Regions from separate parts of the Nonomuraea sp. NPDC049378 genome, predicted to be linked through region 2. Evidence: riboswitches for the same ligand, from Rfam matches in the RefSeq annotation. Region 2 holds a riboswitch; each other region holds the start of a gene.
The links. Region 2 has a riboswitch for cyclic di-AMP ahead of ACZ6SA_RS30815 (hypothetical protein). Riboswitches for the same ligand answer to the same signal wherever they lie in the genome.
Positions count from the first base shown of each region.

Region 1: another riboswitch for cyclic di-AMP. It lies ahead of ACZ6SA_RS13055 (C40 family peptidase); the one in region 2 lies ahead of ACZ6SA_RS30815 (hypothetical protein).
Region 3: another riboswitch for cyclic di-AMP. It lies ahead of ACZ6SA_RS18695 (C40 family peptidase); the one in region 2 lies ahead of ACZ6SA_RS30815 (hypothetical protein).

Region 1 is NZ_JBVJHP010000005.1:201,743-211,186, reverse strand. Features, by position in the region: gene ACZ6SA_RS13085 (glycosyltransferase family 2 protein) at 1-445, shown strand, start outside; gene ACZ6SA_RS13080 (polysialyltransferase family glycosyltransferase) at 442-1,686, shown strand; gene ACZ6SA_RS13075 (DUF6716 putative glycosyltransferase) at 1,735-2,925, opposite strand; gene ACZ6SA_RS13070 (hypothetical protein) at 2,922-3,878, opposite strand; gene ACZ6SA_RS13065 (aldo/keto reductase) at 3,976-4,797, shown strand; gene ACZ6SA_RS13060 (Gfo/Idh/MocA family protein) at 4,817-5,767, shown strand; cyclic di-AMP (ydaO/yuaA leader) riboswitch at 5,885-6,021, shown strand; gene ACZ6SA_RS13055 (C40 family peptidase) at 6,034-6,720, shown strand; gene ACZ6SA_RS13050 (ABC transporter ATP-binding protein) at 6,806-8,653, opposite strand; gene ACZ6SA_RS13045 (ATP-binding cassette domain-containing protein) at 8,650-9,444, opposite strand, start outside.
Region 2 is NZ_JBVJHP010000015.1:116,361-125,804, reverse strand. Features, by position in the region: gene ACZ6SA_RS30835 (VOC family protein) at 1-108, opposite strand, end outside; gene ACZ6SA_RS30830 (rod shape-determining protein) at 204-1,190, opposite strand; gene ACZ6SA_RS30825 (class I SAM-dependent methyltransferase) at 1,315-1,884, shown strand; gene ACZ6SA_RS30820 (DUF5302 domain-containing protein) at 1,960-2,160, shown strand; cyclic di-AMP (ydaO/yuaA leader) riboswitch at 2,324-2,458, shown strand; gene ACZ6SA_RS30815 (hypothetical protein) at 2,636-3,163, shown strand; gene ACZ6SA_RS30810 (alpha/beta fold hydrolase) at 3,202-4,047, shown strand; gene ACZ6SA_RS30805 (winged helix-turn-helix transcriptional regulator) at 4,067-4,417, opposite strand; gene ACZ6SA_RS30800 (NAD(P)-dependent oxidoreductase) at 4,471-5,073, shown strand; gene ACZ6SA_RS30795 (DUF4032 domain-containing protein) at 5,067-6,281, opposite strand; gene ACZ6SA_RS30790 (DUF885 domain-containing protein) at 6,304-7,872, shown strand; gene ACZ6SA_RS30785 (class II aldolase/adducin family protein) at 7,918-8,553, opposite strand; gene ACZ6SA_RS30780 (TetR/AcrR family transcriptional regulator) at 8,591-9,247, opposite strand; gene ACZ6SA_RS30775 (carbohydrate kinase family protein) at 9,317-9,444, shown strand, end outside.
Region 3 is NZ_JBVJHP010000008.1:81,906-91,349, reverse strand. Features, by position in the region: gene ACZ6SA_RS18720 (ATP-dependent Clp protease ATP-binding subunit) at 1-1,383, opposite strand, end outside; gene ACZ6SA_RS18715 (histone-like nucleoid-structuring protein Lsr2) at 2,574-2,906, opposite strand; gene ACZ6SA_RS18710 (RDD family protein) at 3,421-3,909, opposite strand; gene ACZ6SA_RS18705 (RDD family protein) at 4,019-5,431, opposite strand; gene ACZ6SA_RS18700 (amino-acid N-acetyltransferase) at 5,517-6,086, opposite strand; cyclic di-AMP (ydaO/yuaA leader) riboswitch at 6,357-6,498, shown strand; gene ACZ6SA_RS18695 (C40 family peptidase) at 6,505-7,548, shown strand; gene ACZ6SA_RS18690 (helix-turn-helix domain-containing protein) at 7,637-7,849, opposite strand; gene lysX (bifunctional lysylphosphatidylglycerol synthetase/lysine--tRNA ligase LysX) at 8,457-9,444, opposite strand, start outside.

The sequences.
Region 1 (9,444 bases), on a different contig from region 2:
CGCCACGTTCGCGGTCGTGTCGCTGGCCGGCGTGTTCTACCGGCGCATGGTCTCCGGATCGCTGACGCAGGTGGGCGACGAGCGCCAGCTGCACTTCTTCGACGCGTTCGAGCTGGTCTTCAAGGACGTGGAGCCGGAGTTCCTGCCCAAGGCGGTGCGGAACTTCTGCGCGCTGCTGGCCCACCACCTGGACATCGGCGACCGGTTCACGCCCGGGTTGCGCGCCCGCTTCGAGGAGCGCGGCGCGGGGATGGTGGGCGGGCTGCCCCCGGAACTGGTGGCGGAGTCGGTGGCGGGGATGGCCCGCGACCGCGAGGCGCTGCTGCGTGCCCTGGTGCCCGGCCTGCCCCCCAGCCCGCCCCCCAGCCCGCCCTTCAGCCGGCCCTTCAGCCGGCCCTTCAGCCGGCACAGCCGGGTCCGCCATGACCGGGAGGAGCCCCCGTGAAGGTCTTCTACGCCTCGACGTTGTTCGGGGCGATGTCGCTGGCCGCCGCCGTCGACGACGGCCGGTTCGGAACCGGCCGGCGTGTGCTCGTGGTGTCGAACAACGCGGCCGTGCCCGAGGTGGCGACGCCGCTCGACGGGGCGCCCGGCTTCGCGCCGCTGCGCGGCCGCTTCGACGAGGTCGTCTCGTGGAACGAGCTCATCGCCCCCTTGCATCCGTCCGACTGGCGGGCGCGGGTCGTCGAGGTGCCCATGATGGAGCGTCTGATCCGCTCCCGCTGGGGGCTGGACGGAGTCGAGGAGCTGGTGGTGGAGTCGATCGCGGTGCCGCCCGCCCGCACGATCGCGGGGCTGGTGCGCGACTGCCCGATCACCGTCTACTCCGACGGGCTGATGAGCTACGGCCCGACCCGCGACCCGCTGCCCGCCGAGATCTTCCGCCGCGTGGGGCGGCTGCTCCACCTGGACCTCGTGCCGGGGCTGACGCCGCTGCTGCTCAGCGAGTACGGCGTCGCGCCCGAGCTCCTGCCAGGCGAGCGCTTCCTGTCGGTGCTGGACGAGGTGGCCGCCGCCGCGCCCGGGCCGCCCGCCGGACAGGCGGTGATCCTCGGCCAGTACCTGTCGGCGCTGGAGATCGTCACGCCGGAGGAGGAGGCGGCGCTGCACGAGACGATGCTGGCGGCGCTGGCCGCCCGCGGCTGCACCCACGTCGTGTTCAAACCGCACCCTGCCGCCGGGCGCCGGCACGCCAGGCTCCTGCGTGCCGCGGCCGGGCCTCTGGGGGTGGAGCTGTCGGTGGCCGCCGAGAGCGTGCCCGCCGAGGTGTGCTTCGCGGCGCTGCGGCCCGAGCTGGTCGTGGGCTGCTTCTCGACCGGGCTGGTGACCGCGCGGCGCTATTTCGGGCTGCGGGTCGCGTCGTACGGCACCGGCATGGTGCTGGAGCGGCTGACGCCGTACGAGAACAGCAACAGGGTCCCGGTCACGATCGTGGACGCGCTGCTGCCCCGGCTGTCGGCGGAGGGCGTGATCGAAGAGCCGCCCGCCGTGGACCTGCCCGGCCTCGTGCGGGCCGTGGGCTACTGCATGCAGGCAGGCACCTATCCGGAGCTGCGGCCGGACGCCATCACGTTCGACGCCCGCTACTTCAAGCGCAGGCGGCTCGAGGCGCTGGACCTGGTGGCCCCTCCCGCCAGGTCCGGCGCGCTGACCAGGCTGCGCAGGAAGCTCAGATCAACGATCTGAGCCCGGCTAGGACGGCGCTGCTAGGACAGGGCTGCTAGGACAGGGCTGCTAGGACAGGGCCTTCAGATAGCGGCGCATGCGGCGCTTGGCGCGGTAGCCCGCTCGCAACATCGTGGGATGGACCTCCACCCGCAGCCGGGCCCTGCGCCGGGCGGCGGCGTGCTCGGGCCCGTCCAGCAGCGACCGGGCGGGCGTGCCCGGCCGGTCGCTCACCAGCCCGGCCAGCAGCCCCGCCCAGGCGTCGCGCTCCGGCGGGTGGAAGTAGTTGGCCGCGCACCACTCGGCCGAGGCGGTGCGGAAGTCGCCCTTGGCCAGGTCGTCCAGCGTGCCCAGCAGGCCGCTGCCCTCGAACACCAGGTTGATCAGCTCGGCGCTGACGCCGAAGTCGCTCAGCACCAGCGAGGGCACGCCCAGCGCGATCGCCTCCAGCGCCGCCGTCGAGCTCACCGTGACGAACCCGGCCGCCCGCGTGAGGTGGTCGTGCATCGGCCCGGCGGCGAAGGCGAGCCGCCCGGGCTCGCCCATCTCCCGCCACAACCGCTGGTAGTGGTGGCGCTCGTTGTGCGTCTGCCGCTCGTCCTCCAGGGCGCGCAGCTTGACCACCACGTCGAGCTCCGGCCGCCGCCCGGCGAGCTCGGCGAGCGCCAGCAGGACGCGCTCGCGCTCCTCGCGCGGGCGCGGCACCTTGGCCTGGGTGGCGAACACGATCCGGTTCCCGCCCTCGGCCACGGCGTCGGGACGCAGGAACGGCAGCCTGGCCAGGCCGAGCGCCCCTCCCCCGCCGAGCCGGCCGGCGATGTCGCGGAACTCGGCCACCTCCCGCTCGCTGTGCACCACGAACAGGTCGCAGCCGCTGCGGAACACCCACGCCTTCTCCGTGGCCGGCACCGAGATGCCCGGCAGCCCGCCGACGAACACGGGCCTCGGTTTCAGCCCCGCGAACACCTCGGAGACCAGCACGTCCACGACCGGGCCCGTGCAGGCGACGAGGATCACGTCGGGCTGCGTGCGCTCGGCCAGCCTGCGCACCGACCGCGCCGACAGCACCGGCGGCGCCTCTCCCCGGCCCGCCCGGCCCTCTATCGGGCCGCTCACCGCCGCGGCGATCTGCTCGGGCGAGGGCGCGATCGGCGTGCGCACCACCGCCAGCTCCGTCACGCTCCCGGTGGGCAGGTCGCCGAGCAGGCAGGCCGCCCACTTCAGGTACGAGTCGGAGTCGGCAACCGCCAGCACTCTCACCCAGACACTCCAGTCAAATGCGAGCGCAGGGCAGGTTCCGCCCTGCTGGTCCACCAGTCATCGGGAACGTTCACGGGCTCGATGGCGACACCGCGCGGGCTGAGCAGCACCCGCAGCGAGGTGATCGCCGTCGAGGGGAGGCTGAGGACGCGCTGGCCCGCGTCCAGCCCGCGCAACGCCAGCTCGGCGGGCACGCCCGCGTCGTGCACGGTGATGCCGGGACGCTCCCGGATCAGGGCCACGTCCACCGGGTCCTCGCGGCGGTGCGGGTAGTAGGCGAGCGGTTCCCGCGCCGCCAGCTCGCTCAGCCAGCGCAGGTAGTGGTCGCGGTGCACGAGGCCGTTCCTGACGAGCGAGGTGCCGAGCACGATCGTGCGCTCGTCCGGCCCTTCCGCGCTGGGCGGCTGGGCGCGCAACCAGGCGAAGTCGTGGCGTACGAGGTCGACACCGGCACGGCGGACGGCGGCGGCGAGCTCGCCGGTCACGGGCAGCGCGGTGAAGACGGAGACCTCGCTCATGCGCAGCCGCAGCGCGGCGGCCAGGCCGAGCGCCGAGCGCGCCACGGTGGGCCTGGCGCGGGCCCGCAGCAGCGGCCGCGAAGGCCGGGCGGCCAGCAGCTCCAGCAGCCGGAGCGTGGCCAGGCCGTCGTCGACGATGACGATGCGTCCCGAGGTGATGCCGGTGCCGGAGGTGAGCCAGCGCAGCTGGACCTTGCCGGAGAAGGCGTCGCCGACGGCGTGCAGTCGTCTCGGCATGTTCTCGCGCGGCTCGGCCAGTTCGAGCCCGTCGGGCAGCCCGAGAGCACGCAGCTCCCGTCGGGTCGCCGTCAGCGGGCGCAGCCCCGCCCGCGGCACGACGGCCGTGGCGGTCCCGAGGAGCCCGGCGTGGTGGGCCTCGACGGCGCACAGCATCTGGAGCGGTGACTCCACCCAGGCCGACGCCTGTTCGACCACTCCAGTCCTCCCAGCCGGGTGATGGCGCGTTCACGACCGCTTCAAGCTAGCCCGGCCGCCTTAAGCGGCCAGAAACGGTGCGTGAACAATGGAGGCCATGAACTCGCTCATGCTCAACACGGACGGCGTGCAGATCCCGCAACTCGGCTTCGGCGTCTGGCAGGTGCCTGCCGGCGAGGCCGAGCAGGTGGTGACGACGGCGCTGGAGGCCGGCTACCGGCACATCGACACCGCCGCCGCCTACGAGAACGAGGAGGGCGTGGGGCGTGCCGTGCGCGCGTCCGGCCTGCGCCGCGAGAAGGTGTTCGTCACCACCAAGCTGCGCAACGCCGACCACGCCCGCACGGAGCAGGCCTTCGACGAGAGCCTGGCCCGGCTGGGGCTCGACTACGTCGATCTCTATCTCATCCACTGGCCGGTGCCGAAGCAGGACAAGTACGTACAGGCGTGGAAGGCGATCGAGAAGATCTACCGTGACGGGCGGGCCAAGGCCATCGGCGTGTCCAATTTCACCGTCGGCACGCTCACCCGGCTCATGAACGAGACCGACATCACACCCTCCATCAACCAGATCGAGCTCCACCCGTACTTCCAGCAGCGGGAGATGCGGGCCTTCCACGAGGCCAACGGCATCCTCACCGAGGCGTGGAGCCCGCTCGGCCAGGGCAAGGGGCTGCTCGAGGATCCGGCGCTCGCGGTGCTGGCGGACAAGCACGGCAAGACTCCCGCGCAGATCGTGCTCCGCTGGCACCTGCAGCTCGGCAACGTCGTCATTCCCAAGTCCGTGACGCCGTCGCGGATCGCCGAGAACGTCGACGTGTTCGACTTCATCCTCGATCCGGAGAGCATGGCCGCCGTCGGCGCGCTGAACAGGGGCCTTCGCATCGGAGGCGATCCTGACACGTTCAATTTGATCTGATGCGTCTAGCATCTTCCGCGTGCGGGACTTCACGTGGGGCATCGCGGCGACGGGCGTCATAGCGCGGACTGTGGGAGCGGCGATCGTGGCCGAGCCCGGGATGCGGGTGGGCGCCGTCGGCTCCAGGAATCTGCGGCGGGCGCAGGCCCTGGCGTCCGCGCTGGGCGCGGAGTCGGCGTACGGCTCCTATGAGCGGTTGTGCGCCGACCCTGCGGTGGACGCGATCTACGTGGCGACGCCGCACACCGAGCACCTGCGGGTCGCGCAGGCCGCCATCGCCGCGGGCAAGGCCGTGTTGTGCGAGAAGCCGCTGGCCGCGACCGTGGACGACGCGGAGAAGATGGTACGCCTGGCGCGCGAGGCGGGCGTGTTCCTGATGGAAGCGTGGATGCGGTTCAACCCGCTGATCCGCCTCATCGCCGCCGACGAGCGGTTCGGCGACATCCGGTCGGTGCAGGCCAGTTTCGGCTTCGCCATGCCGTACGATCCGGCGCACCGGCTGTGGGCCCCGGAGCTGGGCGGGGGCTCGCTGCTCGACCTGGGGGTCTACCCGTTCGGCCTGGCCCAGCTGCTTCTGGGCATGCCCACCGGCCTGCGCATGACGGGCTCCCTGGCGCCGAGCGGGGTTGACGCGGAGGCGGGCGGGGTGTTGCTCTATCCCGGCGGCAGGCGGGCTTTCGTGGAAACCTCCTTGCTGGGGAATTACCCGAACCAGGCCTGTGTTGTAGGTACGCGGATGCGGGCGGACATCCACGCGCCGTTCTGGGCGCCGGAGCGGATCGTCCTCACCGGGCCTTCCATGGAGCCGGAAGAGCATGTGCTCGATCCGGCCGACAACGGATACGCCGGTGAGCTCCGCGAGGTCCGCGCCGCCACGGCCGAGGGCAGGACCGAATCCCCGATCATGCCCCTTGACGAATCCCTTGCCATGTCAGGGCTTCTGGCCGACGCTCGCCGGCAACTGGCCTAGCTGGGCCTTTATGCAGTTGTAATCCTCTTGCCTCATGTATTACCTTGTGGGGCATCTTACGGCATACGTCCGGTTTGTCCGGCTATGTCTGACCATCGCACGATAGATCACAGGATCGTCCTGTGACCGCTGAATCCGCATCACGCGGAACCGGGGACCCAAGTCCTTTGGGGTGAATCGGCACTCCGGTGCCGTAGGGCAGCTTCCACGCCCGAACCCGTCAGCTAACCCGGTAAGCGGCATGGAAGCAAGGAGTTACCCCCTCGATGGCCACGTTCCGTCTTACCGCAATCCCCAAGCGAACCATCACCTGCGCCGCGCTCGGCGCCAGCGTCCTCGCCTCGGCCCTCGGCGTCAACGTCGCCGCGGCCAACGCCGACACCCCGCCCGCGGACAAGCCGGCCGCCGTCTCCCCGGTGACCGACTCCAAGAAGCGCGCGGCCAAGGAGACCACGGTCAACGTGACCGCCTCCCAGGTGCTGGACTTCGCCAAGTCCCAGGTCGGCACCTCCGAGAACGCCGCCGGCGGCGGCACCCCGTACCAGAAGTGGTACGCCGACTCGCGGCGCGCCGCCGAGACCATCGCCCGCGACGGCGGCAACCGGGCCGCGTACCTGAACGCCGCCTGGTGCTCGATGTTCGTCTCCTGGGTCGGCGAGCAGACCGGCGCCCGCCCGCAGATCGGCTGGGACGCCTACACCGTCACCCACGCCAAGTGGTTCGCCGCCAACGACCGCTTCGGCACCAAGGCCAAGCCCGGCGCCGTGGTGTTCTTCTCCTGGGACGGCGGCAAGAAGATCACCGACATCCAGCACGTCGGCTTCGTCGTGAAGGACAACGGCGACGGCACCATCTCCACGATCGAAGGCAACACCGGCAACGGCAAGGTCGAGGAGCGGACCCGTCCGAAGTCCCAGGTCGTCGGCTACGGCTACCCCGAGTACGCCGCCTGACCCCGATCACCGCGAGCGAGCGCGCGTCCCGTGCGGAACGCGCGCTCGCTCGCGTTTCCGCCCCGCCACCCGGGCGGCCGGCGGCCTAACCGTCCGCCGCCGCCCGCTGGATGGCGTGCAACTCGGCGTAGCGGCCCTGGCGGGCCATGAGCTCGCCGTGAGTGCCCTGCTCGGCGATCCGCCCGCCGTCCAGCACCACGATCAGGTCGGCCATGCGCACCGTCGGGAAGCGGTGGGTGATGAGCAGGGTGATGGCGGCGCGGTGGCGGCGGGCGGCCTGCGCGTACCGGGCGAAGACGGCGCTCTCGGCGGGAGCGTCCAGGGAGGCGGTCGGCTCGTCCAGCACGAGCAGCAGCGGCTCCTCCCGCATCGACGCGCGCGCCAGGGCCAGGCTCTGCCACTGCCCGCCGGACAGCGTCACGCCGCCCTCGAAGCTGTCGCCCAGCTCGGTGTCCAGGCCCCTGGGCAGATCGGACACCGCGTCCGCGGCGCCGGCCCGCGCCAGCGCCTGCTCCACGGCGGGGCGGTCGTCCATACGGGGCAGGTCGCCGATGCCGACGGTCTCGGCGGCGGTGAGCTCGAACGGCACCCAGTCCTGGAACACGGCGCTGATCCTGCGCCGCCAGCGCACGGCCGGCACGTCCCGCAGCGGGACGTCGTCCAGCAGGATCTCGCCGCCGGAGGGCTGGTAGAGGCCGCACAGCAGCTTGGCCATGGTGGTCTTGCCCGAGCCGTGCGACCCGACCAGCGCGACGGTCGCGCCGGCGGGCAGGCTCAGGTCGATCCCGCGCAGCACCGGCCGGGTGGTGCCGGGGTAGGTGAACGTCACGTTCCGCAGCGTGATGCCCCGCGCGAAGCTCTCAGGCGGCTCGGCCCCGCGGGCGACGCGTTCGCGGCCGTGGTCACTCGTGGGCGCCCTCGTCCCGGCGCGGAGTGCGTCGTCGCCGGACTCCGCCAAGGCCGGGTCGTGGGTGCGGGCGTAGGCGCGGAGCCAGGCGAGCCGCGCGGCGGCGCGCAGGCCCGCGGCCACCGACCCGAGGTGGAAGGCCAGCCGGGAGGCCTGGGTGACGAACTGCACCCCGACCGTGGCCACCAGGACCACGTCGCCCGCCGTGGCCCGTCCCTGGGCGGCCAGCCAGGCCGCGCAGCCGAGCGCCGACACGTACCCGGCCAGGAACGTGCCCGACCCCGCGAACGTGAGCAGCGCGGCCCGGACCCCGGCCCGCGACAACCCCGCCGACACCTCCTCCCACCGGTGCGCGGCCATCGCCTCCAGGGCGGGCGCGGCGCGGCTGATCCGGATCTCCTTGGCCGTCCTCGGCGTGGTGACGGACTCGGACAGGTGCCGCTCCAGCCGGGCCGTCTCGGCGGTGCGCCCGGTGGCCGCGTCGACGTGGCGGGCCGCGCGGCCGCGTACCAGCAGCGACGGCAGCACGGCGCCGCCCAGCAGCAGCGTCACCAGCGGATGCACGGCGGCCATCAGCACGACGCCGAGCCCGATCTGCACGGCGTGCTCGGCGACCAGCGCGAGCGCCCACACCGCGAAGTACAGCTGGCGGCTCTCGTCGCGCAACATCGCCAGCTTGTCCAGGTACGCGGGCCGCTCCAGGTGCTCGATGGTGGGCACGCCCGAGGTGAGGGTGAGGATCTCCTCCTGCACGGACAGACCCATGCGTTCGGCCAGCTCCTCCATCAGCGCCAGCTCCGCGCGGCCGAGGGCCACACCGGTGGCCAGCGCGGCTCCGGCCGCCAGGCCCCACAGGGACGCCTGCGCGCCGTGGCCGGCGGTGGCGGCGTCGGTGAGCGCCCGCAGGAAGACGCCGACCAGGCCCTGGCTGACGGCGCCCAGGGCGAGGAAGGCGGCCAGGGTGAGGAAGGCCCGCCGGTCGGTGCGCCAGGCCAGGGTCAGCAGCGTACGGAGGGTCGCGGTCACCGGCCCGCCTGCGCGATCAGGGCGGTCTGGAGGCGGTGCCAGCGCGCGTAACGGCCGCCCAGAGCCAGCAGTTCGGCATGACCGCCCTGCTCGGCCACGGCGCCGCCGTCGAGGACGACGATCCGGTCCGCCCGCCGTACGGTGGCGAACCGGTGCGAGATGAGCACCAGGGTGCGCCCGCGCGTGCGGTCCAGCAGCCGCTCGAACACCTCCTGCTCGGCCCGCGCGTCCAGATGGGCGGTGGGCTCGTCGACGATCAGGATCCGCCGGCCCGCGTCGAGCGCGTACACGGCCCGGGCCAGCGCCACCTTCTGCCACTGCCCTCCGGACAGGTCACGGCCCCCGGTGAACGACCGCGACAGCGGCGTGTCCAGCCCGCCGGGAAGCACCTCCAGCAGGTCGAGCGCGTCGACCGCGGCCAGCGCGGCGAGCACGTCGGCGTCCGTCCCCGCGTACGCGGGCGCGCCCAGGCGGACGTTGTCGCGCAGCGGCAGCGGGTGGCGGGCGAAGTCCTGGAAGACCACGGCGGCGTCCCCGGCGGCGCTGACGGTGCCGCTCTGGGGGGTGTAGAGGCCGGTGAGCAGCTTGACCAGGGTGGTCTTGCCCGCGCCGTTCAGCCCGACCACGGCCAGCCGCTCCCCCGGCCGCACCCGCAGGTCGAGCTCCTTGAGCACCGGTTCCGCGCGGCCGGGGTAGGCGAACGTCACCCTGACCAGCCCGGGCCCCTCGCCGTCGCGGTCGGCAGGCCCGGCGATCGCCGGCGTGGCGCTGAGAGGGGGGTGGAGCAGGCG
Region 2 (9,444 bases):
CAGGGTGTCGTAGAGCACCTCGGCCCCGAACGCGCGGGCGAAGAACTTCGTCGCCTCGTCGAGGTCGGGCACCGTCACCCCGACGTGGTCGATGCCGTGCACGGTCATGGACTGTCTCCCCTCACCGCCGCCGGGCCGCTGCCGATCCGTCGTCGAGCCGTCGTCGTCCTGACGCCGTCGCGTCGTCCTCTCTCGCGCCGGCGTCACCGGCCGCGGAGCTTGGAGATCAGCCCCAGGTCCTCCGCGCAGCGGCCGAGCCCGAGCGCCACGGACTCCAGCGGCCGCTCCGCCCTGCTCACCGGAATGCCCAGCGCCGCCCGCAACCGCCGGCCGAGCCCGCGCAGCAGCGCGCCGCCGCCCACCACCACCGCGCCGCGGTCGGCGAGATCCACGGAGATCTCGGGCGGGCACTGCTCGACGGTCTCGATCGCGGCCCGCACGATGGACTCGATCGGCTGCCTGGTCGCCTCGTAGATCCGCTGCACGGGCAGCGGCACCGAGCGCTCGCGGCCGGTGTCGCTCTCGCGTCCGCGCACGGTGACCTGCCGATACAGCGGCTTCCACGCGGTGCCGGCGCGCCGCTTGGCCGACTCGGCCTCCTCCTCGTCGAGTTGCAGGCCGTGGTCGCGTTCGACCTGGCGGATGATGGCCCGGTTCATGCCGTCGCCTCCGCCGGGGACCGTGGCGGCCGCGATCACGGAGCCGTGGGAGAGCACGGCGATCCGCGTGGTGTCGCGTCCGATGTCGATCACCATGCGCCCGGCGCAGTCCTTGACCGGCAGGCCCACGCCCAGCGCCGCCGCCAGCGCGTGCGGGATCAGCAGGATCCCCCTGGCCTCCGCCTCGAACGCGATGTCGCGCAGCGCCGCGCGCTCGATGGGGGTGGAGTTGTTCGGCAGCGCCAGCACGACGCGCGGCCTGGAGAACGGGTGCCCGTGCACCTTGCGCAGGAAGTATCTGATCAGGTGCCGGGCGAGTTCGTCGTCGACCGGGAGGCCGCCGCTGACCGGCCAGCGTGTCTCTCCCCGCTCGCCCTGCGCGGCCTCGGCGCCGTACCCGACGACCCGGCCCGTGCGGCTGTCCAGCATGACGGCGGAGGGCTCGTCGAGCACGATGCCTCTGCCCTTGACGTAGATCCGGGTGCTCGCGGCACCCAGATCCATCGCCAGGTCATGACCGAGCACGTTCATCGCGGACCGTCCATCGTGGCGCCTGGGGCGTCGACCAACATGCGGGGTGTATTTCCTGGGCCACTCCAACACAACACCAGGAACCGAACGGTCTCCTTTTACCCGGCGGCGTACGATTCGGGTCGTGCTCGACTATGACCTCGAAGCCGCACATTACGACGAGACCCGTGGCGGTCTGCCGCGGGCCGAGGCCGCCGCGGAGGCCGTGCGCGCTCTGCTGCCCGGGGGCACGCTGCTCGACGTCGCGTGCGGCACCGGGCTGGTGAGCAGGGAACTGGCCGGGCGTGGCCTGCGGGTGCTCGGCGTGGACGCCTCCGCCGGCATGGCGCGGGTCGCCGCGCGGCGCGTGCACGTGGTCCTGGGTGACGGCTGCGCGTTACCCGTACGCGACGGGTCGGTCGACGCGGTCACCACGATCTGGCTGCTGCACCTGCTCGACGACGCCCGCCCGGTGATCGCCGAGGCCGCGCGCGTGGTGCGGCCGGGCGGGGTGTACGTCACGACGGTGGACAAGCGCGCCGCCCACGGGCCTGGAGGGCGGCGGCGTCCCGCCGACGGCCGGGAACTGGTCGTGGCGGAGGCGGTCCGGCACGGTCTGCGCCAGGCCGGCGAGACCACGTTCGTGGGTCACGGGCAGGGGCGGGACGGGCCGGACCCGGTGTTCCGGCTGCTGGCGTTCACCCGCGACGGGTGACAGGGCGGAGTCGGTTTCGCATCGAAAGCGACGCCGTGCGAAGCTGTGGTTGTCCCCAACACCATGGAGGTCCTCATGGCGGAATCACCGGAGCCGGAAGTCAGCGAAACTCCCGAGGACGAGATGAAGCGCAAGTTCCGCGAAGCACTGGAGCGCAAGCGCAACCAGCACGCGGGCTCCGGCGCTGGTGGCAGGGGCGTCGACCCATCGAAGATTCACGGGGCGCACGGCCCGGCTGCGAGTAAGAGATCGTTCAGGCGCAAGAGCGGCGGCTGAGCCGGAAAGGACTGAGGGGGTACGGCATGCCGTACCCCCTTTCGTATTCCCGCGCAAGGTAGATCTTTGCCCGGTTCATGGCGAATCGTTTGCGTATGTCCGATTCGCTGCTAGAGTTGCCGCCATTACCAGCCGGTGACCTGGCCCTTACCCAAGAGAGGGCCTCCGGCTGGCGCCGAATCCCGACTCGATCGGGAACCGGGGACCCACCTCACTGGGGTGAATCCGGCCCGTGCCGGTAGGGCATCTCCACGCCCGAACCCGTCAGCTAACCCGGTAGGTGTGATGGAGAGGACAGAACGCATGTATGACCGCAGCGCACCCCCGAATCGCGTAGCGCCGGCCGCCGCCTGAGCGGCCCCCCTTCCCCCCTTTCTTTCCCTCGCCCGATGTAGTCGCTCGGGCGTGCCGCAGCGCCGTGCCCTCTTGCCGGCGTGCCTCCCCCTCGTCCCCTCGCGAAGGACTTCACACTTTCATGTCTCCCCGTTTTGGCCTGCGTTCCCTTGCCCTGCTCACCGCCTCCGCCGTCGGCTCGATGAGCGTCGTCTGCACCGCGGCACACGCCGATCCCGGCGCCGAGGAGAAGGCCCTGTACAAGGGCTCCACCACGGCGTCGTACTTCTGGGACGACGGCTCGGGCAGGGCGGGCGACACCGGCCTGCCCGCCAGCGGCAAGCCGATGCAGAAAGGCATGGCCGCCAGCCCGAGCTGGCCGCTGCTGACCGAGGGGTACGTGATCTACAAGGGCAAGAAGATGCCCTTCTTCGTCGGGGACAGAGGGCCGGGGGAGCCCTCCAGCCGCGGCATCATGCTGGATCTCGACGCCAAGACGTTCGCCGACCTGACCGGCGGCACCTTCAACCCCCGCTCGCTGATGGTCAACGGCAACGGCGGCAAGGGGCACATCAAGATCGACTATGTCATCACCAAGTGGGGTGACGGCCTGGGCAAGAAGGGGCGGCCGGTGCCCTTCTCGACCGGCGCCTACGCCCGGCGGGGCTGACTTTACGAACGCAGCGCCAGAATGACATTCTGGTCACCGTGACCCTCCGCGTAGCCGCGAACGGCATCGACATCGCCTACGAGAGCATCGGTTCCCCCGACGGGCGGCCCCTGCTCCTCATCATGGGGCTCGGCGCGCAGCTCACCCACTGGGACGACGGGTTCTGCGAGCTCCTGGTGGACCAGGGGCACCACGTCGTCCGGTTCGACAACCGCGACGCGGGCCTGTCGACCCACCTCCACGACCAGGGCGCTCCCACGACGGGGGCGCCTTCGGCGTACCTGCTGGACGACCTGGCCGACGACACCGCGGGCTTCATGGACGCCATCGGCTGGCCGGCCGCCCACGTGGTCGGCGCGTCCATGGGCGGGATGATCGCCCAGTCCCTGGCCATCCGGCATCCGGCACGGGTGCTGACCCTGACCTCGATCATGTCGACGCCCGGCCCCACGGTCGCTCCGCCGACGGAGGCCGCGTTCGCGGCCCTGACCGCCCGCCCCGCCGCCGAGCGCGCGGCCGTCATGGCGCAGGCGCTGGAGACGTACGCGGTGATCGGCTCGCCCGGCTACGCGATGGACCGGGAGCGGGTCGTCCGGAGGGCCGGGCGCGCGTTCGACCGCTGCTTCGACCCGGCGGGCACGGGCCGGCAGCTGGCCGCGATCATGGCTTCGGGTGACCGTACGGACCTGCTGGCGAGCCTCACCATGCCGGCGCTGGTGCTGCACGGGGAGGACGACCCGCTGGTCCCGGTCGAGGGCGGCCGGGCCACGGCGGCGGCCATTCCCGGCGCCCGGCTGGTGACCTATCCGGGCATGGGACACGACCTGCCCGAGCCGCTCTGGCCGGAGATCGCCCGCGAGATCACCAAGCTGACCGCCGCCTGACCGCGCGGCCGCTCCCGGGCTACGCGGACCGCTCCCGGCGCCGGAGGATCTCGGCCACGTGGGTCTCGGCCCACGCGGCCACCGCCGCGATCGGGGTGTGCAGGGAGCGGCCGAGGTCGGTCAGCCCGTACTCCACCCGCGGTGGCACCTCCGCGAACACCTCGCGCGTGATCAGCCCGTCCTGCTCCATGGTCCGCAACGTCTGTGTCAGCACCTTGGGCGTGACCCCGCCGATCCGCGAGCGCAGCCGGGTGAAGCGCATCGGCCCGTCGGCGAGGCAGAGCAGCACCAGTGCCGACCATTTGTCGCCGATCCGATCGAGAACCACCCGCGTCGGGCAATTCGGGTCGAAGACATCACCGGTATCCACAAGGTACTTATAGCACGGTGAAGTAACCAGTATCCGATGGATATCGTGACGCCATGAAGATCCTGCTTTTCGGCGCGACCGGCATGCTCGGTCAGCGCATAGCCGCCGAACTGGCCGGTCGCGGGCACGACGTGACCGGCCTCAGCCGCAGCGGGCCCGTCAAGGGCGACGTCCGCGACGCCGCCACGCTGGCCAAGGGCCACGACGCCGTCGTCTCCGCCATCGCGCCGCCGCGCGACGGCACCGAGCCGGGACCGCCCTTCCTCGCCGCCAACCGCGCCCTCATCGAGGGTGTGCGCGCGGCCGGGGTGCGCCGGCTCATCGTCGTGGGCGGCGCCGGCAGCCTCAAGGTCCCGTCCGGTGTCGACCTGGTCGACACGCCCGGCTTCCCCGAGAGCCTGAAAAAGGAGGCGCTGGCCGCTCGTGCCGCGCTCGAGCTCTACCGGGAGGTCACGGACCTCGACTGGACCTACGTCTCGCCGGCCGCGGAGCTCGCGCCGGGCGAGCGTACGGGCGCCTTCCGTCTCGGCGGCGACATGCTGCTGACCGACGAGCGGGGCCGCAGCGCCATCAGCGCCGAGGACCTCGCGGTCGCGATCGCCGACGAGGTGGAGCAGAACACCCACCCGCGCAGCCGCATCACCGCCGCCTACTGAGCCCGAGCGTCCTCGTCGGGGAGCAGGGCCTTCTCGTCGGGCTTGTGCACGAGCACGTTGTCCACGTACGACTTCACGGCCGCGGCCAGTCCCACGTCGGCGTCCGCACCCTCCGACAGGTACCAGCGATGGTCGAGGATCTCGTGGAAGAGCTGCGCGGGCTCCAGCTTCCCGCGCAGCCCGGCGGGGATCGCCTCGACCGTGGGCTGGAACACCTCCGCCAGCCACCGGTGCGCCACGATGGCCTCGTCCTCGTGCCGCAGGCCCTTGGCGACCCGGAAGCCGTCGAGGTCGTTGAGCAGCCGCCGCGCCTGGTTCTCCTCCACGTCGAGCCCGGTCAGCCTGAGCAACCGCCGCTGGTGGTGCCCCGCGTCCACGACCTTGGGGCGTACGATCAGCCGTCCGGTGCCGACCTTGCGCCGCACCATCATCTCGGCCACGTCGAAGCCGAGCAGGTTGAGCCGTCTGATCCGCTGCTCCACCCGGTGCCAGTCGACCTCCTCGATGATCTCGCTCTGGGTGATCTCGTCCCACAGGCGGTGGTAGCGGGCGACGATGTCCTCGGCGGTGTCCATGGGGTCGATCGACGGGTGCAGCAGCCCGCCGGCCTCCAGGTCGAGCATCTCGCCGAAGATGTTCGTGTGCGCCACGTCGATGTCGCCGCGCCGCTGCCCCTCGCTGATCATCGGGTGCATCTCGCCGGTCTCGGCGTCCACGAGGTAGGCCGCGAAGGCCCCCGCGTCCCTGCGGAACAACGTGTTGGACAGCGAGCAGTCCCCCCAGTAGAAGCCGTTCAGGTGCAGCCTGACCAGCAGCACGGCCAGCGCGTCCAGCAGGCGGGTGAGCGTGTCGGGGCGCAGGGTGCCCGACATGACCGCGCGGTAGGGGAGCGAGAACTGCAGGTGCCTGGTGATCAGTGCCGCGTCGAGCCCGTTCTCGCGGCCGGTGACGTACGCGACGGGCTCCACGGAGGGGGCGTCGAGCCGGGCGAGGTCCCACAACAACTGGTATTCGCGCTTGGCGTACCGCTCGCTGATCTCCTTGATCGCGTACACCTTGCCGGACAGCCTGGCGAACCGCACCACGTGACGCGAGATGCCGCGGGGCAGATCCACCAGGTGACGCTGCGGCCAGTCTTGGAGGGGCACCTCCCAGGGGAGGCGGATCAGGTCAGGGTCGCCTAGCGCGCCGGTGATCTGCAGGGGCATTTCATCAGGATATGGTGCACCGGTGGACGAGTTTCTCAAGTGGTACTTTTCCGACCGTCCCGTCATCGCCAGCACTTTGGGGGCGGACGGCTACGATCACACCCTCGGCGATTTCACCGCCACCGCCTGGACCGCCCGCGAGCAGGAGGAGGTCCGCTGGCTCGACCGCCTGTCGGCACTCGAGACCACGTCGCTCGACGACACGATCGACAGAGACCTGGTCCTCTCCCAGCTGAGAGGCTCGATCGCGCTGGCGTCCTGGCCCGCATGGCGGCGCGACCCCGCCACCTACCTGTCCGCGATCTTCGCCTCGATGTTCACGCCGTTCCAGCACCGCCTCAAGCCGGAGCCCGAGCTGGTGACGGCCGCCGTCTCCCGTCTCGCCGAGGTGCCCGGCGTGCTGGCCGCCTGCCGCGCCAACCTGGACCCCGACCTGGCGGCCCCGCTGCTGGTCCAGCGCGGGCTCGGCCAGGCCCGCACCGGCCGCAACTTCCTCACCCGCACGATCCCGTCCATGGTCCAGGACGAGGCCCTACGCGCGACGCTCGCCGAGGCCGCCGAGCCCGCCGCCCGGGCGTTCGACGAGCTCGTCACCTTCCTGGAGGGCTTCGAGTGCGGCGGCAGCTGGCGGATGGGGGAGAAGCTCTACTCCACGCTGCTGCGCGAGCGCGAGATGCTCGCGTACGGCGCCGCCGAACTGCACGAGAAGGGCAAGGCCGCCTGGGCGGAGCTGGACGCGCGGATGCGCCAGGTCGCGCTCGGGGTCAACGGCGGCGAGGACTGGCGAGCGGCCATGGAGTCCCTCATGGACGACCACCCGCCGACGCTGGCCGACATGCGCGCCGAATACGAGGCGGAGACCCGGCGGGCCCGCGCGTTCGTCAAGGAGCACGACCTGGTCACGTTCGCCGGCGGCGAGGAGTGCCACGTGCTGCCGTCGGCCGAGTACACGCGGCCCGTCCTGTCCGTCGCCCACTACCTGTCGCCGCCGCCGCTGAGCGCCTCACGCACGGGTGTCTTCTTCGTCCCCTACACGCCCGACGACTTCACCCCCGAGCAGATACGCCAGCGCCTGCGCACCAACTCGCGGGCCCAGATGCCGTCGATCGCCGTCCACGAGGCCTACCCGGGGCACCACTGGCATCTGTCGTACATGGCGGGCAATCCGCGCCCGGTCAGGAAGGTCTTCCGCACCCCGTACTTCACCGAAGGCTGGGCCCTGTACGTCGAGAAGGTCCTGCACGAGCAGGGCTACTTCGACACCCCCGCCACCGAGCTGGCCCATCTCGACTGCCGGATCTTCCGCGCCGCCCGGATCGTGGTGGACACCGCGCTGCACTGCGAGGACATGTCCGTCGAGGAGGCCGAGACGTTCATGGCCACGAAGGCGTCGCTGTCGCCGGGGACCGCCCAGGGCGAGGTGAACCGCTACTGCGCCTGGCCCACGCAGGCGCCGTCCTACCTCACGGGCGCGATCGAGATCGACCGGATCCGGGAGTCGTTCCGCGGCACGCCGAAGGAGTTCCACGACCGGATCGCCGGGTCAGGGGGCCTGCCCCTGGGCCTGGCCGAGCAGGCCGCGCTCGCCTGACCGTCACCGGCGGTGCGCTCGGACCGTACGGCCGGGCCGGGCGGGTCAGGGGCGGCGGGGGAAGGCCGGCGGGTTGAGGGCGCGGTCGACGACGGCGGCGAGCTGCTCCTCCGTGAGGATGGCCGGCTTGCCGACGCCGAGCCCTCTGACGTACACCTCGCACAACCACTCCAGCAGGCGGGTCGCCTCGAACGCCTGCTCCAGCGTCGGCCCGATGGTCACCCCGCCGTGGTTGGCCATCAGGGCCGCCTGCTTGCCCTCCAGCGACGCCCGTACGTTGGCGGCCAGCTCGGGAGTGCCGTACGTGGCGTATTCGGCGACCTTGACCACGCCGCCGAGCGCCAGCGCGTTGTAGTGCACCGGCGGCAGCTCCGTCATCGTGGTGGCCACGACCGTCCCGAACACGGAGTGCGTGTGCACCACGGCCAGCGCGTCCGTGGCCTCGTAGACGGCCAGGTGCATGGGGGTCTCGCTGGACGGCTGGGCGTCGCCTTCGACGAGGTGGCCCGAGACGTCCACGATCGGGCACAACTCGGGCGTCAGCCGGTCGAGCGCCACCCCTGAGGGCGTGACCGCCACCAGATCGCCCTGGCGCACGCTCAGGTTGCCCGAGGTGCCGATGACCAGGCCGAGCTCGACGGCCCGCCGCCCGTACTCGCACAGCTGCTCGCGGAGGCTCATGTGCGTCGAATGTAGCGGGTCGTCCGAAAAGCGGCAATCAGCGGCGGTCGAGGGCGCCCAGCATGATGCGTTCCGCGCCCTCCCGGGTGAGCCGGCCGGGGTAGAGCAGCAGGTGCAGGCTGAGGCCGTCCACCAGGGCGAGCAGGTGCTCGGCGAGGTCGTCCAGCTCGTCGTCCCAGTGATCGTCCCAGTGATCGTCCCAGTGATCGTCGCAGTGATCGTCGCGGTGCTCGTCCCGGTGGCCGTCCGGGCGCAGCTCGCCGGCCGCGCGGGCCTGCCCGAGCAGGTCGCGTACGGCGGCGCGCAGCTCGGCCGCCTCCGCCCGCTGGACCTCGGCCAGGCGTTCGGAGGTCAGGCTGCGGCTCCAGAAGCTGACCTCGAGCCGGGTCTCCCGGCCGCGCTCGTCGTCCAGCGGCAGGTTGTCGAGCAGCAGCTCGCGCAGCGCGGCCAGCCCTGTCGCCCCCTCGACCTTGGCGGTCAGCCGGGCGCGGATGCGCTGGTGCGACTGGCGCAGCGCCGAGAGCAGGATCTCGTCCTTGTCGGCGAAGTAGTGGGCGAGGACCCCGTTGGAGTAGCCGGCCTCCTTGGCGATGGCCCGCGTGGTGGCGGCGTCGATGCCGTCCCTGACGATCACCCGGCCGGCCGCCGCCATGACCTCGCGCCTGCGTTCGTCGTGGTCGACGATTTTCGGCATCGGGTAGCCCCTCTCGTAGGCGTACCTCACCATATTGACTTTTTATTCGGACGTCTGTCTATTTAAACCATGACCGTCGCCACCGTCGGCGTGCACATCGTCGACATCCTCGCCAGACCCGTCGAGCACATCCCCGACGGCCAGGACACCGTGCTGGTCGACCAGATCCGCCTCACCGCCGCGGGCGCCGCCGCGGG
Region 3 (9,444 bases), on a different contig from region 2:
CTCCCGCCGCTCGCGCTTGAGCTGGAGCTGCTTCTCCTGGTCGCGTAGGGCAGCGGCCTTCTCGAAGTCCTGCGCGTCGATCGCGGACTCCTTGTCGCGACGGACGTTGGCGATCTTCTCGTCGTATTCGCGGAGGTCCGGCGGCGCGGTCATCCTGCGGATGCGCATCCTGGAGCCGGCCTCGTCGATGAGGTCGATCGCCTTGTCGGGAAGGTAGCGGTCGCTGATGTAGCGGTCGGCCAGCTGCGCGGCGGCCACCAGCGCGTCGTCGGTGATGGACACGCGGTGGTGCGCCTCGTAGCGGTCGCGCAGACCCTTCAGGATCTCGATCGTGTGGCTGAGCGAGGGCTCGGCCACCTGGATCGGCTGGAACCGGCGCTCCAGCGCTGCATCCTTCTCGAGGTATTTGCGGTATTCGTCGAGCGTCGTCGCGCCGATCGTCTGCAGCTCGCCGCGGGCCAGCATCGGCTTGAGGATGCTGGCGGCGTCGATCGCGCCCTCGGCGGCGCCCGCACCCACGAGCGTGTGCAGCTCGTCGATGAACAGGATGATGTCGCCGCGGGTGCGGATCTCCTTGAGCACCTTCTTCAGGCGCTCTTCGAAGTCACCGCGGTAGCGGGAGCCGGCGACCAGGGCGCCGAGGTCAAGCGTGTAGAGCTGCTTGTCCTTCAGCGTCTCGGGCACCTCGCCCCTGACGATCTTCTGCGACAGGCCTTCGACGACGGCGGTCTTTCCGACGCCGGGCTCGCCGATGAGAACGGGGTTGTTCTTGGTCCTCCTGGAGAGGACCTGCATGACCCGCTCGATCTCCTTCTCGCGGCCGATGACCGGATCCAGCTTGCCCTCGCGGGCCGCCTGGGTCAGGTTGCGGCCGAACTGGTCGAGCACCAGGGACGTCGACGGGGCCGACTCCTGCGGGCCACCCGCGGCGGCCGGCTCCTTGCCCTGGTAGCCGTGGAGCAACTGGATGACCTGCTGCCTGACACGGTTGAGATCAGCTCCAAGCTTGACCAGCACCTGGGCGGCCACACCCTCACCCTCGCGGATGAGCCCGAGCAGGATGTGCTCGGTGCCGATGTAGTTGTGACCCAGTTGCAAAGCCTCACGGAGCGACAGCTCGAGGACCTTCTTGGCCCGCGGGGTGAACGGAATGTGCCCCGACGGAGCCGACTGGCCCTGGCCGATGATCTCCTCGACCTGCTGGCGCACACCCTCAAGGCTGATGCCGAGGCTCTCCAGAGCCTTGGCGGCTACGCCCTCACCTTCATGGATCAAACCAAGAAGAATGTGCTCAGTGCCGATGTAGTTGTGGTTGAGCATCCTGGCCTCTTCTTGGGCCAGGACGACAACACGCCTCGCTCGGTCGGTGAACCTCTCGAACATCTCGTCGCTCCTCACAGAGCGGTCAGTCAGGCCGGTAAATCCGGTCCCGTCATCCCGCATGCTAGCCCTGGCTCGGCGAACCGTGCCCACTGCCGCTGACGCGCTCTATAGCAGACACGTTCCCCGGGAGCAGGGCGTTCACCCTCCATCCAACTACCGTTCGGGGGTGACGTGTTCCCGATACGCCGCAAGCGAACGATGTTTGGGACGCCTCGCGGAAGCGGCTGGAATTTGCCGCCGCACCGTATCCGGATCACCACGATCGGCCATCGAACGTCAGGGGCGAAGCCGACCGGGGCGCCACTTCACCTGCGCATCTCAGATGCCGCGCACGTATCTGTTACGCAATCATCCTATGTCCCGACGCAATCCTTGGCCAACCGCCCGCGCTACGCCCTGAGCACAACGGGGCACGCGCCCGCGCCGCACACAGAGTAATACGCCATCCGGTCAGCTCGGTTACCGATCTCATCTCGCATCATGAGACACTGCACCGCGGCGCGCGTGCCATTCGCGCTCATCCTCCCCGTCGCGGACCGGCGGCATTCCGCGCGCCCACCACACTTCGTGATGGCCCGGCATTGTGCGCACATGCTCGCGGAAGCGGATTGTGCGAGGCACGCTCATGTCACGGGTTATCCCGCCGTGCATGAGCACTCCGTACATCTCCAGGAAGCGGCATATGGCCGGCGGCCACGCAACGTGCCCGGCGGCGTTTTGCGCGGATGCCCACACCTCCGTGCCATACGGGGTTTCCGGCGCCGAGCGCGAGTCGAGATCGCGGTTAAGGCTACAGCGCGTGAAGATCGCCGCCGGCCTTTAGGCGCCCGGATTTCCGTCATGGCGCGTTCCATGAGCGCGACGCTTGTCCGTGACGGTGGGCGAATGACGGGCCCCGCGGGCAATCCGGGCGCCTCGCGGCGAGAAGCGTACGTTCAATGAGGTATGGCCACGCGGCGCATTCGGACACGCCGGGCGCGGCGCCATCTCATATGCGGGCGTCTCATCGCGGAAACGGGGCCGGGAGCCGGACCGAACCCGCGACCAAAACGCCCGCATATGGACGCGTCGGCCGATCATCATCCGGGCCGTCCCGCCATTCGAAACGGCCCGGACACGATCATGCGCTTATGGCGGTCGCCGGGGTCCTAGGCGAACGGCATAAGCGCATGGTCGAGCAGCGGGCTCTCCTAGTGAGCCTGCTCGTACTTCTCGACGACGGTGGAGGCGATTCGGCCTCGCTCGCTGACGGGCAGGCCGTGGGCCTTGGCCCACTGCCGGATCTCCGAGCTCTTCTCGCGACTCATCGCGCGGTTGCCGCCGCGGCCACGCCGACGCGTGGTGACGGCACCGGCCCTGCGCGCGTGCTGCACGAAAGGCGTGAGCGCGTCCCTCAGCTTCTTCGCGTTAAGGTCGCTGAGGTCAATCTCATAGGAGGAGCCGTCAATAGCGAAGCTGACCGTCTCATTGGCCTCGCCCCCATCGAGGTCATCGATGAGAATCTCCTGGATCTGCTTGGCCATCTACGCAATCCTTTCGCGGAGCATTGTTTCATTCGCCAGCCCAAACATATACCCGGAAAGGCGTGGAGACAATTCAGCGCTACGGGGATTCGGCTGACTAGCCGATCAGTTCTGGCCCTCGGCCTGATCCTCACGGTTTCGCCGGTCGCCAAGGGCCTCCGACCGGACCAACTTCACGACGCCAAAGATGAAGGCGCCGCCCACCACCACCGGGGGGATGAGCGCTGACAATACGTCTGTAAGGGCTTCCATTCGTCCTCGCCTCCACGGCTGACGGGGTTTCGGGGCGCTTTAAGGGCGCGGAGCGCCTCCAGGGAGCGCTGCGGGCCCCTCATGGTGCGCAAGGCGACAACCGCCCGCACCCGACCATAGCGGCACACAGATGCCCTACGTGTCGCAGGGACACCAACATCCGGCAACCCGGACGCCCCATAGCCTAATGCCAGTCTCTCCAGGCTCCTTACCGGATCATGGGAAAATTTTGCGAAAAGACATCCGTGCAGGTGCGGATGGCTCAGCGAAGATCTTTAACCACGCGCGTTCCGGCCAGTCTGTCATGCGGCCCGCGCTCAAGCGGCTTGTCGATCAGGATGAGCATACCGACACCGAACAGCAGCATTCCGGCCACCAGATTGGCCACCGGAATGCCCATGAGCATGACAGGTCCCGGATAGACCAGGGAGCGTTTGAGCAGAGCACGGGCCGGAACATCCCGCGGCGCCAGGCGGATCCGCATGATCGCCTGGCCGAACGTGCGCCCGTGCCGCCAATGCGCCCACCAGTCGTAGCCCGTATAACCCAGCCCCGCGACCGCCCACGCGAGCACTCCGGGCAGCCGGCCGTCGAACACCTCCATCATGCCGACAGTCCGGAAGACAGCCCATAGCGCAATGAACAGAATGTAATAGGCGACGCCGAAGACGAGCGCTTCAATGAGCCGGGCAGCCAGCCGTTCCCACCATTCCGCGGGCACCGCGTCCGCCCACGGCGACGTCCCGGCCATAACCCTCACCTCGCGACATCGACGGCGGAGAGCCCTACATTCCGCACCTACCCTCACATACAAAACAGAGGCCGACGGGAAGCCGGCCCCTGTTTCGCGGTTCTGCCGATTACTTGATCTTGACCACCACGGTGTTCGCGAACTTGTCCGCGAACGTCTGCTGCAGCGGCTTGTCCCAGAGCATCGAAGCGCCGTTCAGGGCGCAGACGAGGCCCGCCAGCATGGTGCCGAACGGCAGGAAGTAGAGGATGTAGGCACCCCAGGTCACGCCGGCCCGCTTGATGGCGGCGTCGCCGGGCAGGCCGCCGGGGGGCATCATCTGACCCACCGGCACGACCTTGATCCCCATGATCATCTTGCCGACCGTCTGACCCTTCATCTTGTGCATGAGGAAGTCGTAGCCGACGTAGACGGCGGTGAGGACGATGGCCAGCACGATGTTGAGCGCGAACGAGCTGAACATCCCCGACGTGGCGCCGCTGGTCGAGTCGTAGCTGACCAGGAACAGCGTCGTGAGCAGGAGCGACACAACGAACATCACGACGCCGAACAGGACGCCGTCGACGAGTCGCGCCACCAGACGCTGCCACCACTCCGCCAGCGGGGCGGGAGCCCCCGGCGGCTGCACGCCGACCGGGCCGTAACCCGGCTGGCCGTAGGGAGCCTGGCCGTAGCCGGCCTGCTGCGGCTGCCCGTAGCCCTGCTGGCCGTACTGCTGGTCGCCGTACTGCTGGCCGTAACCGGGCTGGGCGTAACCGGGCTGGGACTGCTGCGGCTGCCCGTAGCCCTGCTGGCCGTACTGCTGCTGGCCGTAGCCGGGCTGGGACTGCGGCTGCTGACCGTACTGCTGGTCATACTGCTGACCCGACTGGGCCTGCTGACCGTACTGCTGGTCGTACTGCTGACCCGACTGGGGCTGCTGGCCGTAGCCCTGCTGCTGGTCGTACTGCTGACCCGACTGGGGCTGCTGACCGTAGCCCTGCTGCTGGCCGTACTGCTGGTCGTAGCCGGGCTGTTGCTGCTGCCCGTAACCCTGCTGCTGGCCGTAGCCCTGCTGCTGGCCGTACTGCTGGTCGTAGCCGGGCTGTTGCTGCTGCCCGTAACCCTGCTGCTGGCCGTAGCCGGGCTGGGACTGCGGCTGCTGACCGTACTGCTGGTCGTACTGCTGGCCCTGCTGGGGTTGCTGGCCGTAGCCCTGCTGCTGGCCGTACTGCTGCTGGCCGTAGTCGGGCTGGGACTGGGGCTGCTGGCCGTACTGAGGTTGCTGACCGTAGCCCTGCTGCTGGCCGTACTGCTGCTGGCCGTAGCCCTGCTGCTGACCGTACTGGGGTTGCTGGCCATAGCCCTGCTGCTGACCATAGGGGGGCTGTTGCCCGTAGGCGTCGTCCGCCCGGTAGCCGACCACAGTGACGTCGGGGTCGGGCTCGCCGGGGTGGCGGCCCGGAGCCTGCTGGCCGTAGTGGGGAGGCGCAGCGTTCTCGCCGGATTCGTCTTGTGGGTACGGCGGCTGTCCGGTGCTCACCGTGTCACCTCGCTTCGAGTGCGCGCGTGGCACGTGTCAGGACACATGCCTGTGCTGCCCAACGTATCGACATAGGTATCAACAATCACCTTTCCATGTGGTCAAGGTCCGCGTCACCCGACGACAGATGGAGCAGCATGCGGGTGTTGCCCAGGGTGTTCGGCTTGACGTGTTCCAGGTCGAGGAACTCCGCTACACCCTCGTCATACGAGGCCAGCAGCTCGGCGTAGACCTCGGGGGAGACCGGCGTGCCCTGGATGCGGCGAAAACCATGCCTCGCGAAGAAGTCGACCTCAAAAGTAAGACAGAATACACGTTGCAGACCAAGATCTTTGGCCTGCTGGATGAGCGCTGAGACGATCCGGTGACCGACGCCCGCGCCGCGGCATTCGGGATCGACGGCCACCGTGCGGACCTCTGCGAGGTCCTCCCAGAGCACGTGGAGCGCGCCACAGCCGACGATCTGCCCGCCACGCTCGGCCACCCAGAACTCCTGCACGTCTTCGTACAGCGTCACCGTGGCCTTCTTCAGGAGCCGCGAGCCCGCGCCCGCATAGGTGTCGACCAGGCGCCTGACCCCCCGCACGTCCGGCGTGCGCGCACGCCGGACCACCACCGCGGTCTCGGGCACAGTCAGTTCGGCCACCTGCTCCATGGCTCTCCAGAGTACAGATGTCATTACGGCTCGGACCTAACTCACATCTCTCCGCCCATCCTGTTACATCTCGTGGCCGAGCGAGCACGGCGTCGCGCCGGGCGATCGTTCGGGAGTAAGCGCCACATACGGTCACTCCTGCCCGACTGGCACCGAGACCACCTCGTGACCCTTCGGTTGCGAAACCTCTACGGAGTTGGCAGTTCTGGTTGAGCAGGAACCCGGAGTGCATTAGTGTCCAGCGACGATGATCCCCGCGTGTCGCGCGCGGGGGGAAGCACGCTCAATTCCCTCAGGGAAGCCGGGGACCCGCCGGTGGCGACCGCCACCACGGGGTGAATCCGAGTTTTTCGGTAGGGCTGCTCCGGCCCGAACCCGTCAGCTAACCCGGTAGGCGTCTATGAGAGGAGCCTGGTTGGTGAAGCGCACGCTCAACCGTGGGAGGAAGTCGGCGGGCAAGCACGCCCGCCCCCCGGAACGCGCCCTGTCGCGTCACCGCCTCGGTGTGGCGAGTTTCACAGTCGCCGCGCTGCTGTTCTCGGTTCCCACCGTCCCGGCGTCCGCCGACCCCAAGCCCTCGCTCAAAGACCTCGCCACGCGGGTCGAGAAGATGCACGTCGAGATCGAGACGCTGACCGAGCAGTACAACGGGCAGCGGGAGAAGCTGAAGACGGCCAAGAAGGCCGCCGAGGCCGCGCAGAAGACGCTGACGGCCAGCGAGACAGACCTGGCGGCCAAGCGTGCCAAGGCCGTCCTGCTCGCCCAGAACGCCTACATCACGGGCGGTCTGAGCCGTGCGCTGGCGTTCACCTCATCCGAGGACCCCGGCAACTTCCTCGACCGCGCCGCGACCACGTTCGCGATCGAGCAGCGGCAGGGCGAGGAGCTCAACCAGCTCACCAAGGCCAGGAAGGCCGCCGAGCGCGCCAGGGCGAGCGCCAAGTCCCGCATCAGCGAGGTCGAGAAGATCGTCAAGGACCTCGACGCCAAGCGCGGCAAGATCAGCAAGCTGGTCGCCAAGGTCGAGAGCAACCTGTTCAGGCGGGCGCTGGGCGAGGCCGGTCGTCCCGGCACCCGCGCCACCCGCGTCAACCTGCCGATCGCGGGCAGCGGAAAGGCCGCGCAGGCGGCACGGTGGGCGCTCACGCAGCAGCTCAAGCCGTACGTCTGGGGAGCAGAGGGTCCTGGCTCCTACGACTGCTCCGGCCTGGTGATGGCGGCCTACCAGCGGGTGGGCATCTCGCTGCCGCACTACACAGGCAACCAGTGGACGGCCGGGCGGCACATCTCACGCGACGAGATGCGTCCAGGCGACCTGGTGTTCTTCTACAGCGACCTGCACCACGTGGGCATCTATCTGGGCGGCGGCATGATGGTGCACGCCCCTCGGACGGGTGATGTGGTGCGGATCGCGTCGATCGAACGGCGGCCGTTCGCGGGCGCGGTGCGCATCGCCGACTGAGGTTCTGCACGTGAAGGCCCAGTGAGCGAGCCCAGTGAGCGGGCCCAGTGAGCGGGCCCAATGAGTGGGCACCAGTGCGCGGGTGCCGCTAGATCAGCTGGCGGCGTGCCGCCCACGCCACGGCCTCGATCGCGGTGGCGACGCCGATGCGGTCGCAGATGCCGCGCAACCTCCGGCGTACGGTGCGGCCGCTGATGTCCAGTCGCCTGCCCACCCGATCGACCGTGACTCCTCTGGCGAGTTCCGCCAGTAACGCCAGATCCGCATGGCTCAGCTCAACGCCTTCTGTGAGCACTTCCATCGGGAGCCCTCCCCCCCAACAGCAGGCCTGGACCCTCTTAGCCAGGCCACAGCCGCTCCTCGCAGACGGTAAACGCATCATGGAAAGGTCGTCAAGCATGACGATCGCCGCTCTTGACCAGCACCGTTGACATGATCCGCCACGGGTTGCCGGGGCTCGTCCGCCGGCGGTCCTCGCCGCCCGACGTACGGTCCGCGCGCCCTCTCGGTCAGGCCCGGCCCGGCGCCGACCGGTCCGGGCGGCGTCCCGGTTTTTGATCCATCCGCGCGCGATTTACTGCATGATCCATACGTGCGGGCGGGAACGCTCAGCCGCTCTTCACCACGGGCGGCGGCACGCGGCAAGCCAGGAGTCACCTTATTTCCGGGCCTGTGCGTGCATCACCGTCATGATGGACCCAGCGCTGCCGGACGTCCCCCGCAGAACTCCGCACACTCGCGCGCCACTCGCCCGCGGTCTTGACCCGATGCTGACAAGCCCGGCCCCGATCGCGGGGCAGGACGGCCGATCGTCCGTCACCGCTTCCCCGGCACGACGGAGCGCCCGCCCGGCTCGCCGCGCGCGCGAGCACCCCGCCGCAACCGGTGCGGCGGGATGCCACGTGGCCTCAGTGAGTGGGCTTGACCAGGGGGAACAAGATGGTCTCGCGGATGTTCTTACCGGTGAACGCCATGATCATCCGGTCGATCCCGGCGCCCATGCCGCCCGTCGGCGGCATCGCGTATTCGAGCGACTGCAGGAAGTCCTCGTCGAGCTGCATGGCCTCCGGGTCACCGCCCGCGGCCAGCAAGGACTGCTCGACCAGGCGGCGGCGCTGCTCGATGGGGTCGTTGAGCTCGGAGTAGCCGGTGCCCAGCTCGGTGCCGAACCCGATGAGGTCCCACTTCTCCGTGACCAGCGGGTCGTCGCGGTGCTGCCGGGCCAGCGGCGAGGTCTCCAGCGGATAGTCCATGACGAACGTGGGCTGGATGATCGTGTGCTCGACGAGCGCCTCGAAGAGCTCCTGCACGAGCTTGCCCGCGCCCCACTTCGGATCCCAGGGGATCTCGCGCCGGTCGGCGATCTTGCGCAGCTCTTCGAGCGAGGTCGAGGTCGTGATCTGCTCGCCGACGGCCTCGGACACCGCGCCGTAGAGGGTGACGCGCGGCCACTCGGGGATGCCCAGGTCGACCTCGACACCGTCGTGCACGACCACCGAGGTGTCCAGGGCGGCCACGACGGCCTTCTGGTACATCCGCTGCGTCAGGTCGGCGATGCCGTTGTAGTCGAGGTAGGTGCCGTAGGCCTCGACCATGGTGAACTCGGGGTTGTGCGTCGAGTCGGCGCCCTCGTTGCGGAAGTTTCGGTTGATCTCGAAGACCTTCTCGATGCCGCCGACCACGAGCCGCTTGAGATAGAGCTCGATCGCGATGCGGAGATAGAGCTCCATGTCGTAGGCGTTGATGTGGGTCTTGAACGGCCGGGCCGTGGCGCCGCCGTGGATCGGCTGCAACATCGGCGTCTCGACCTCGAGGTAGCCCTCCTCGTGCCAGAAGTCGCGCACCGCGCGCACGGTGGCGCTGCGGACCCTGGCCATCTTCCTCGAGTCGTCGTTG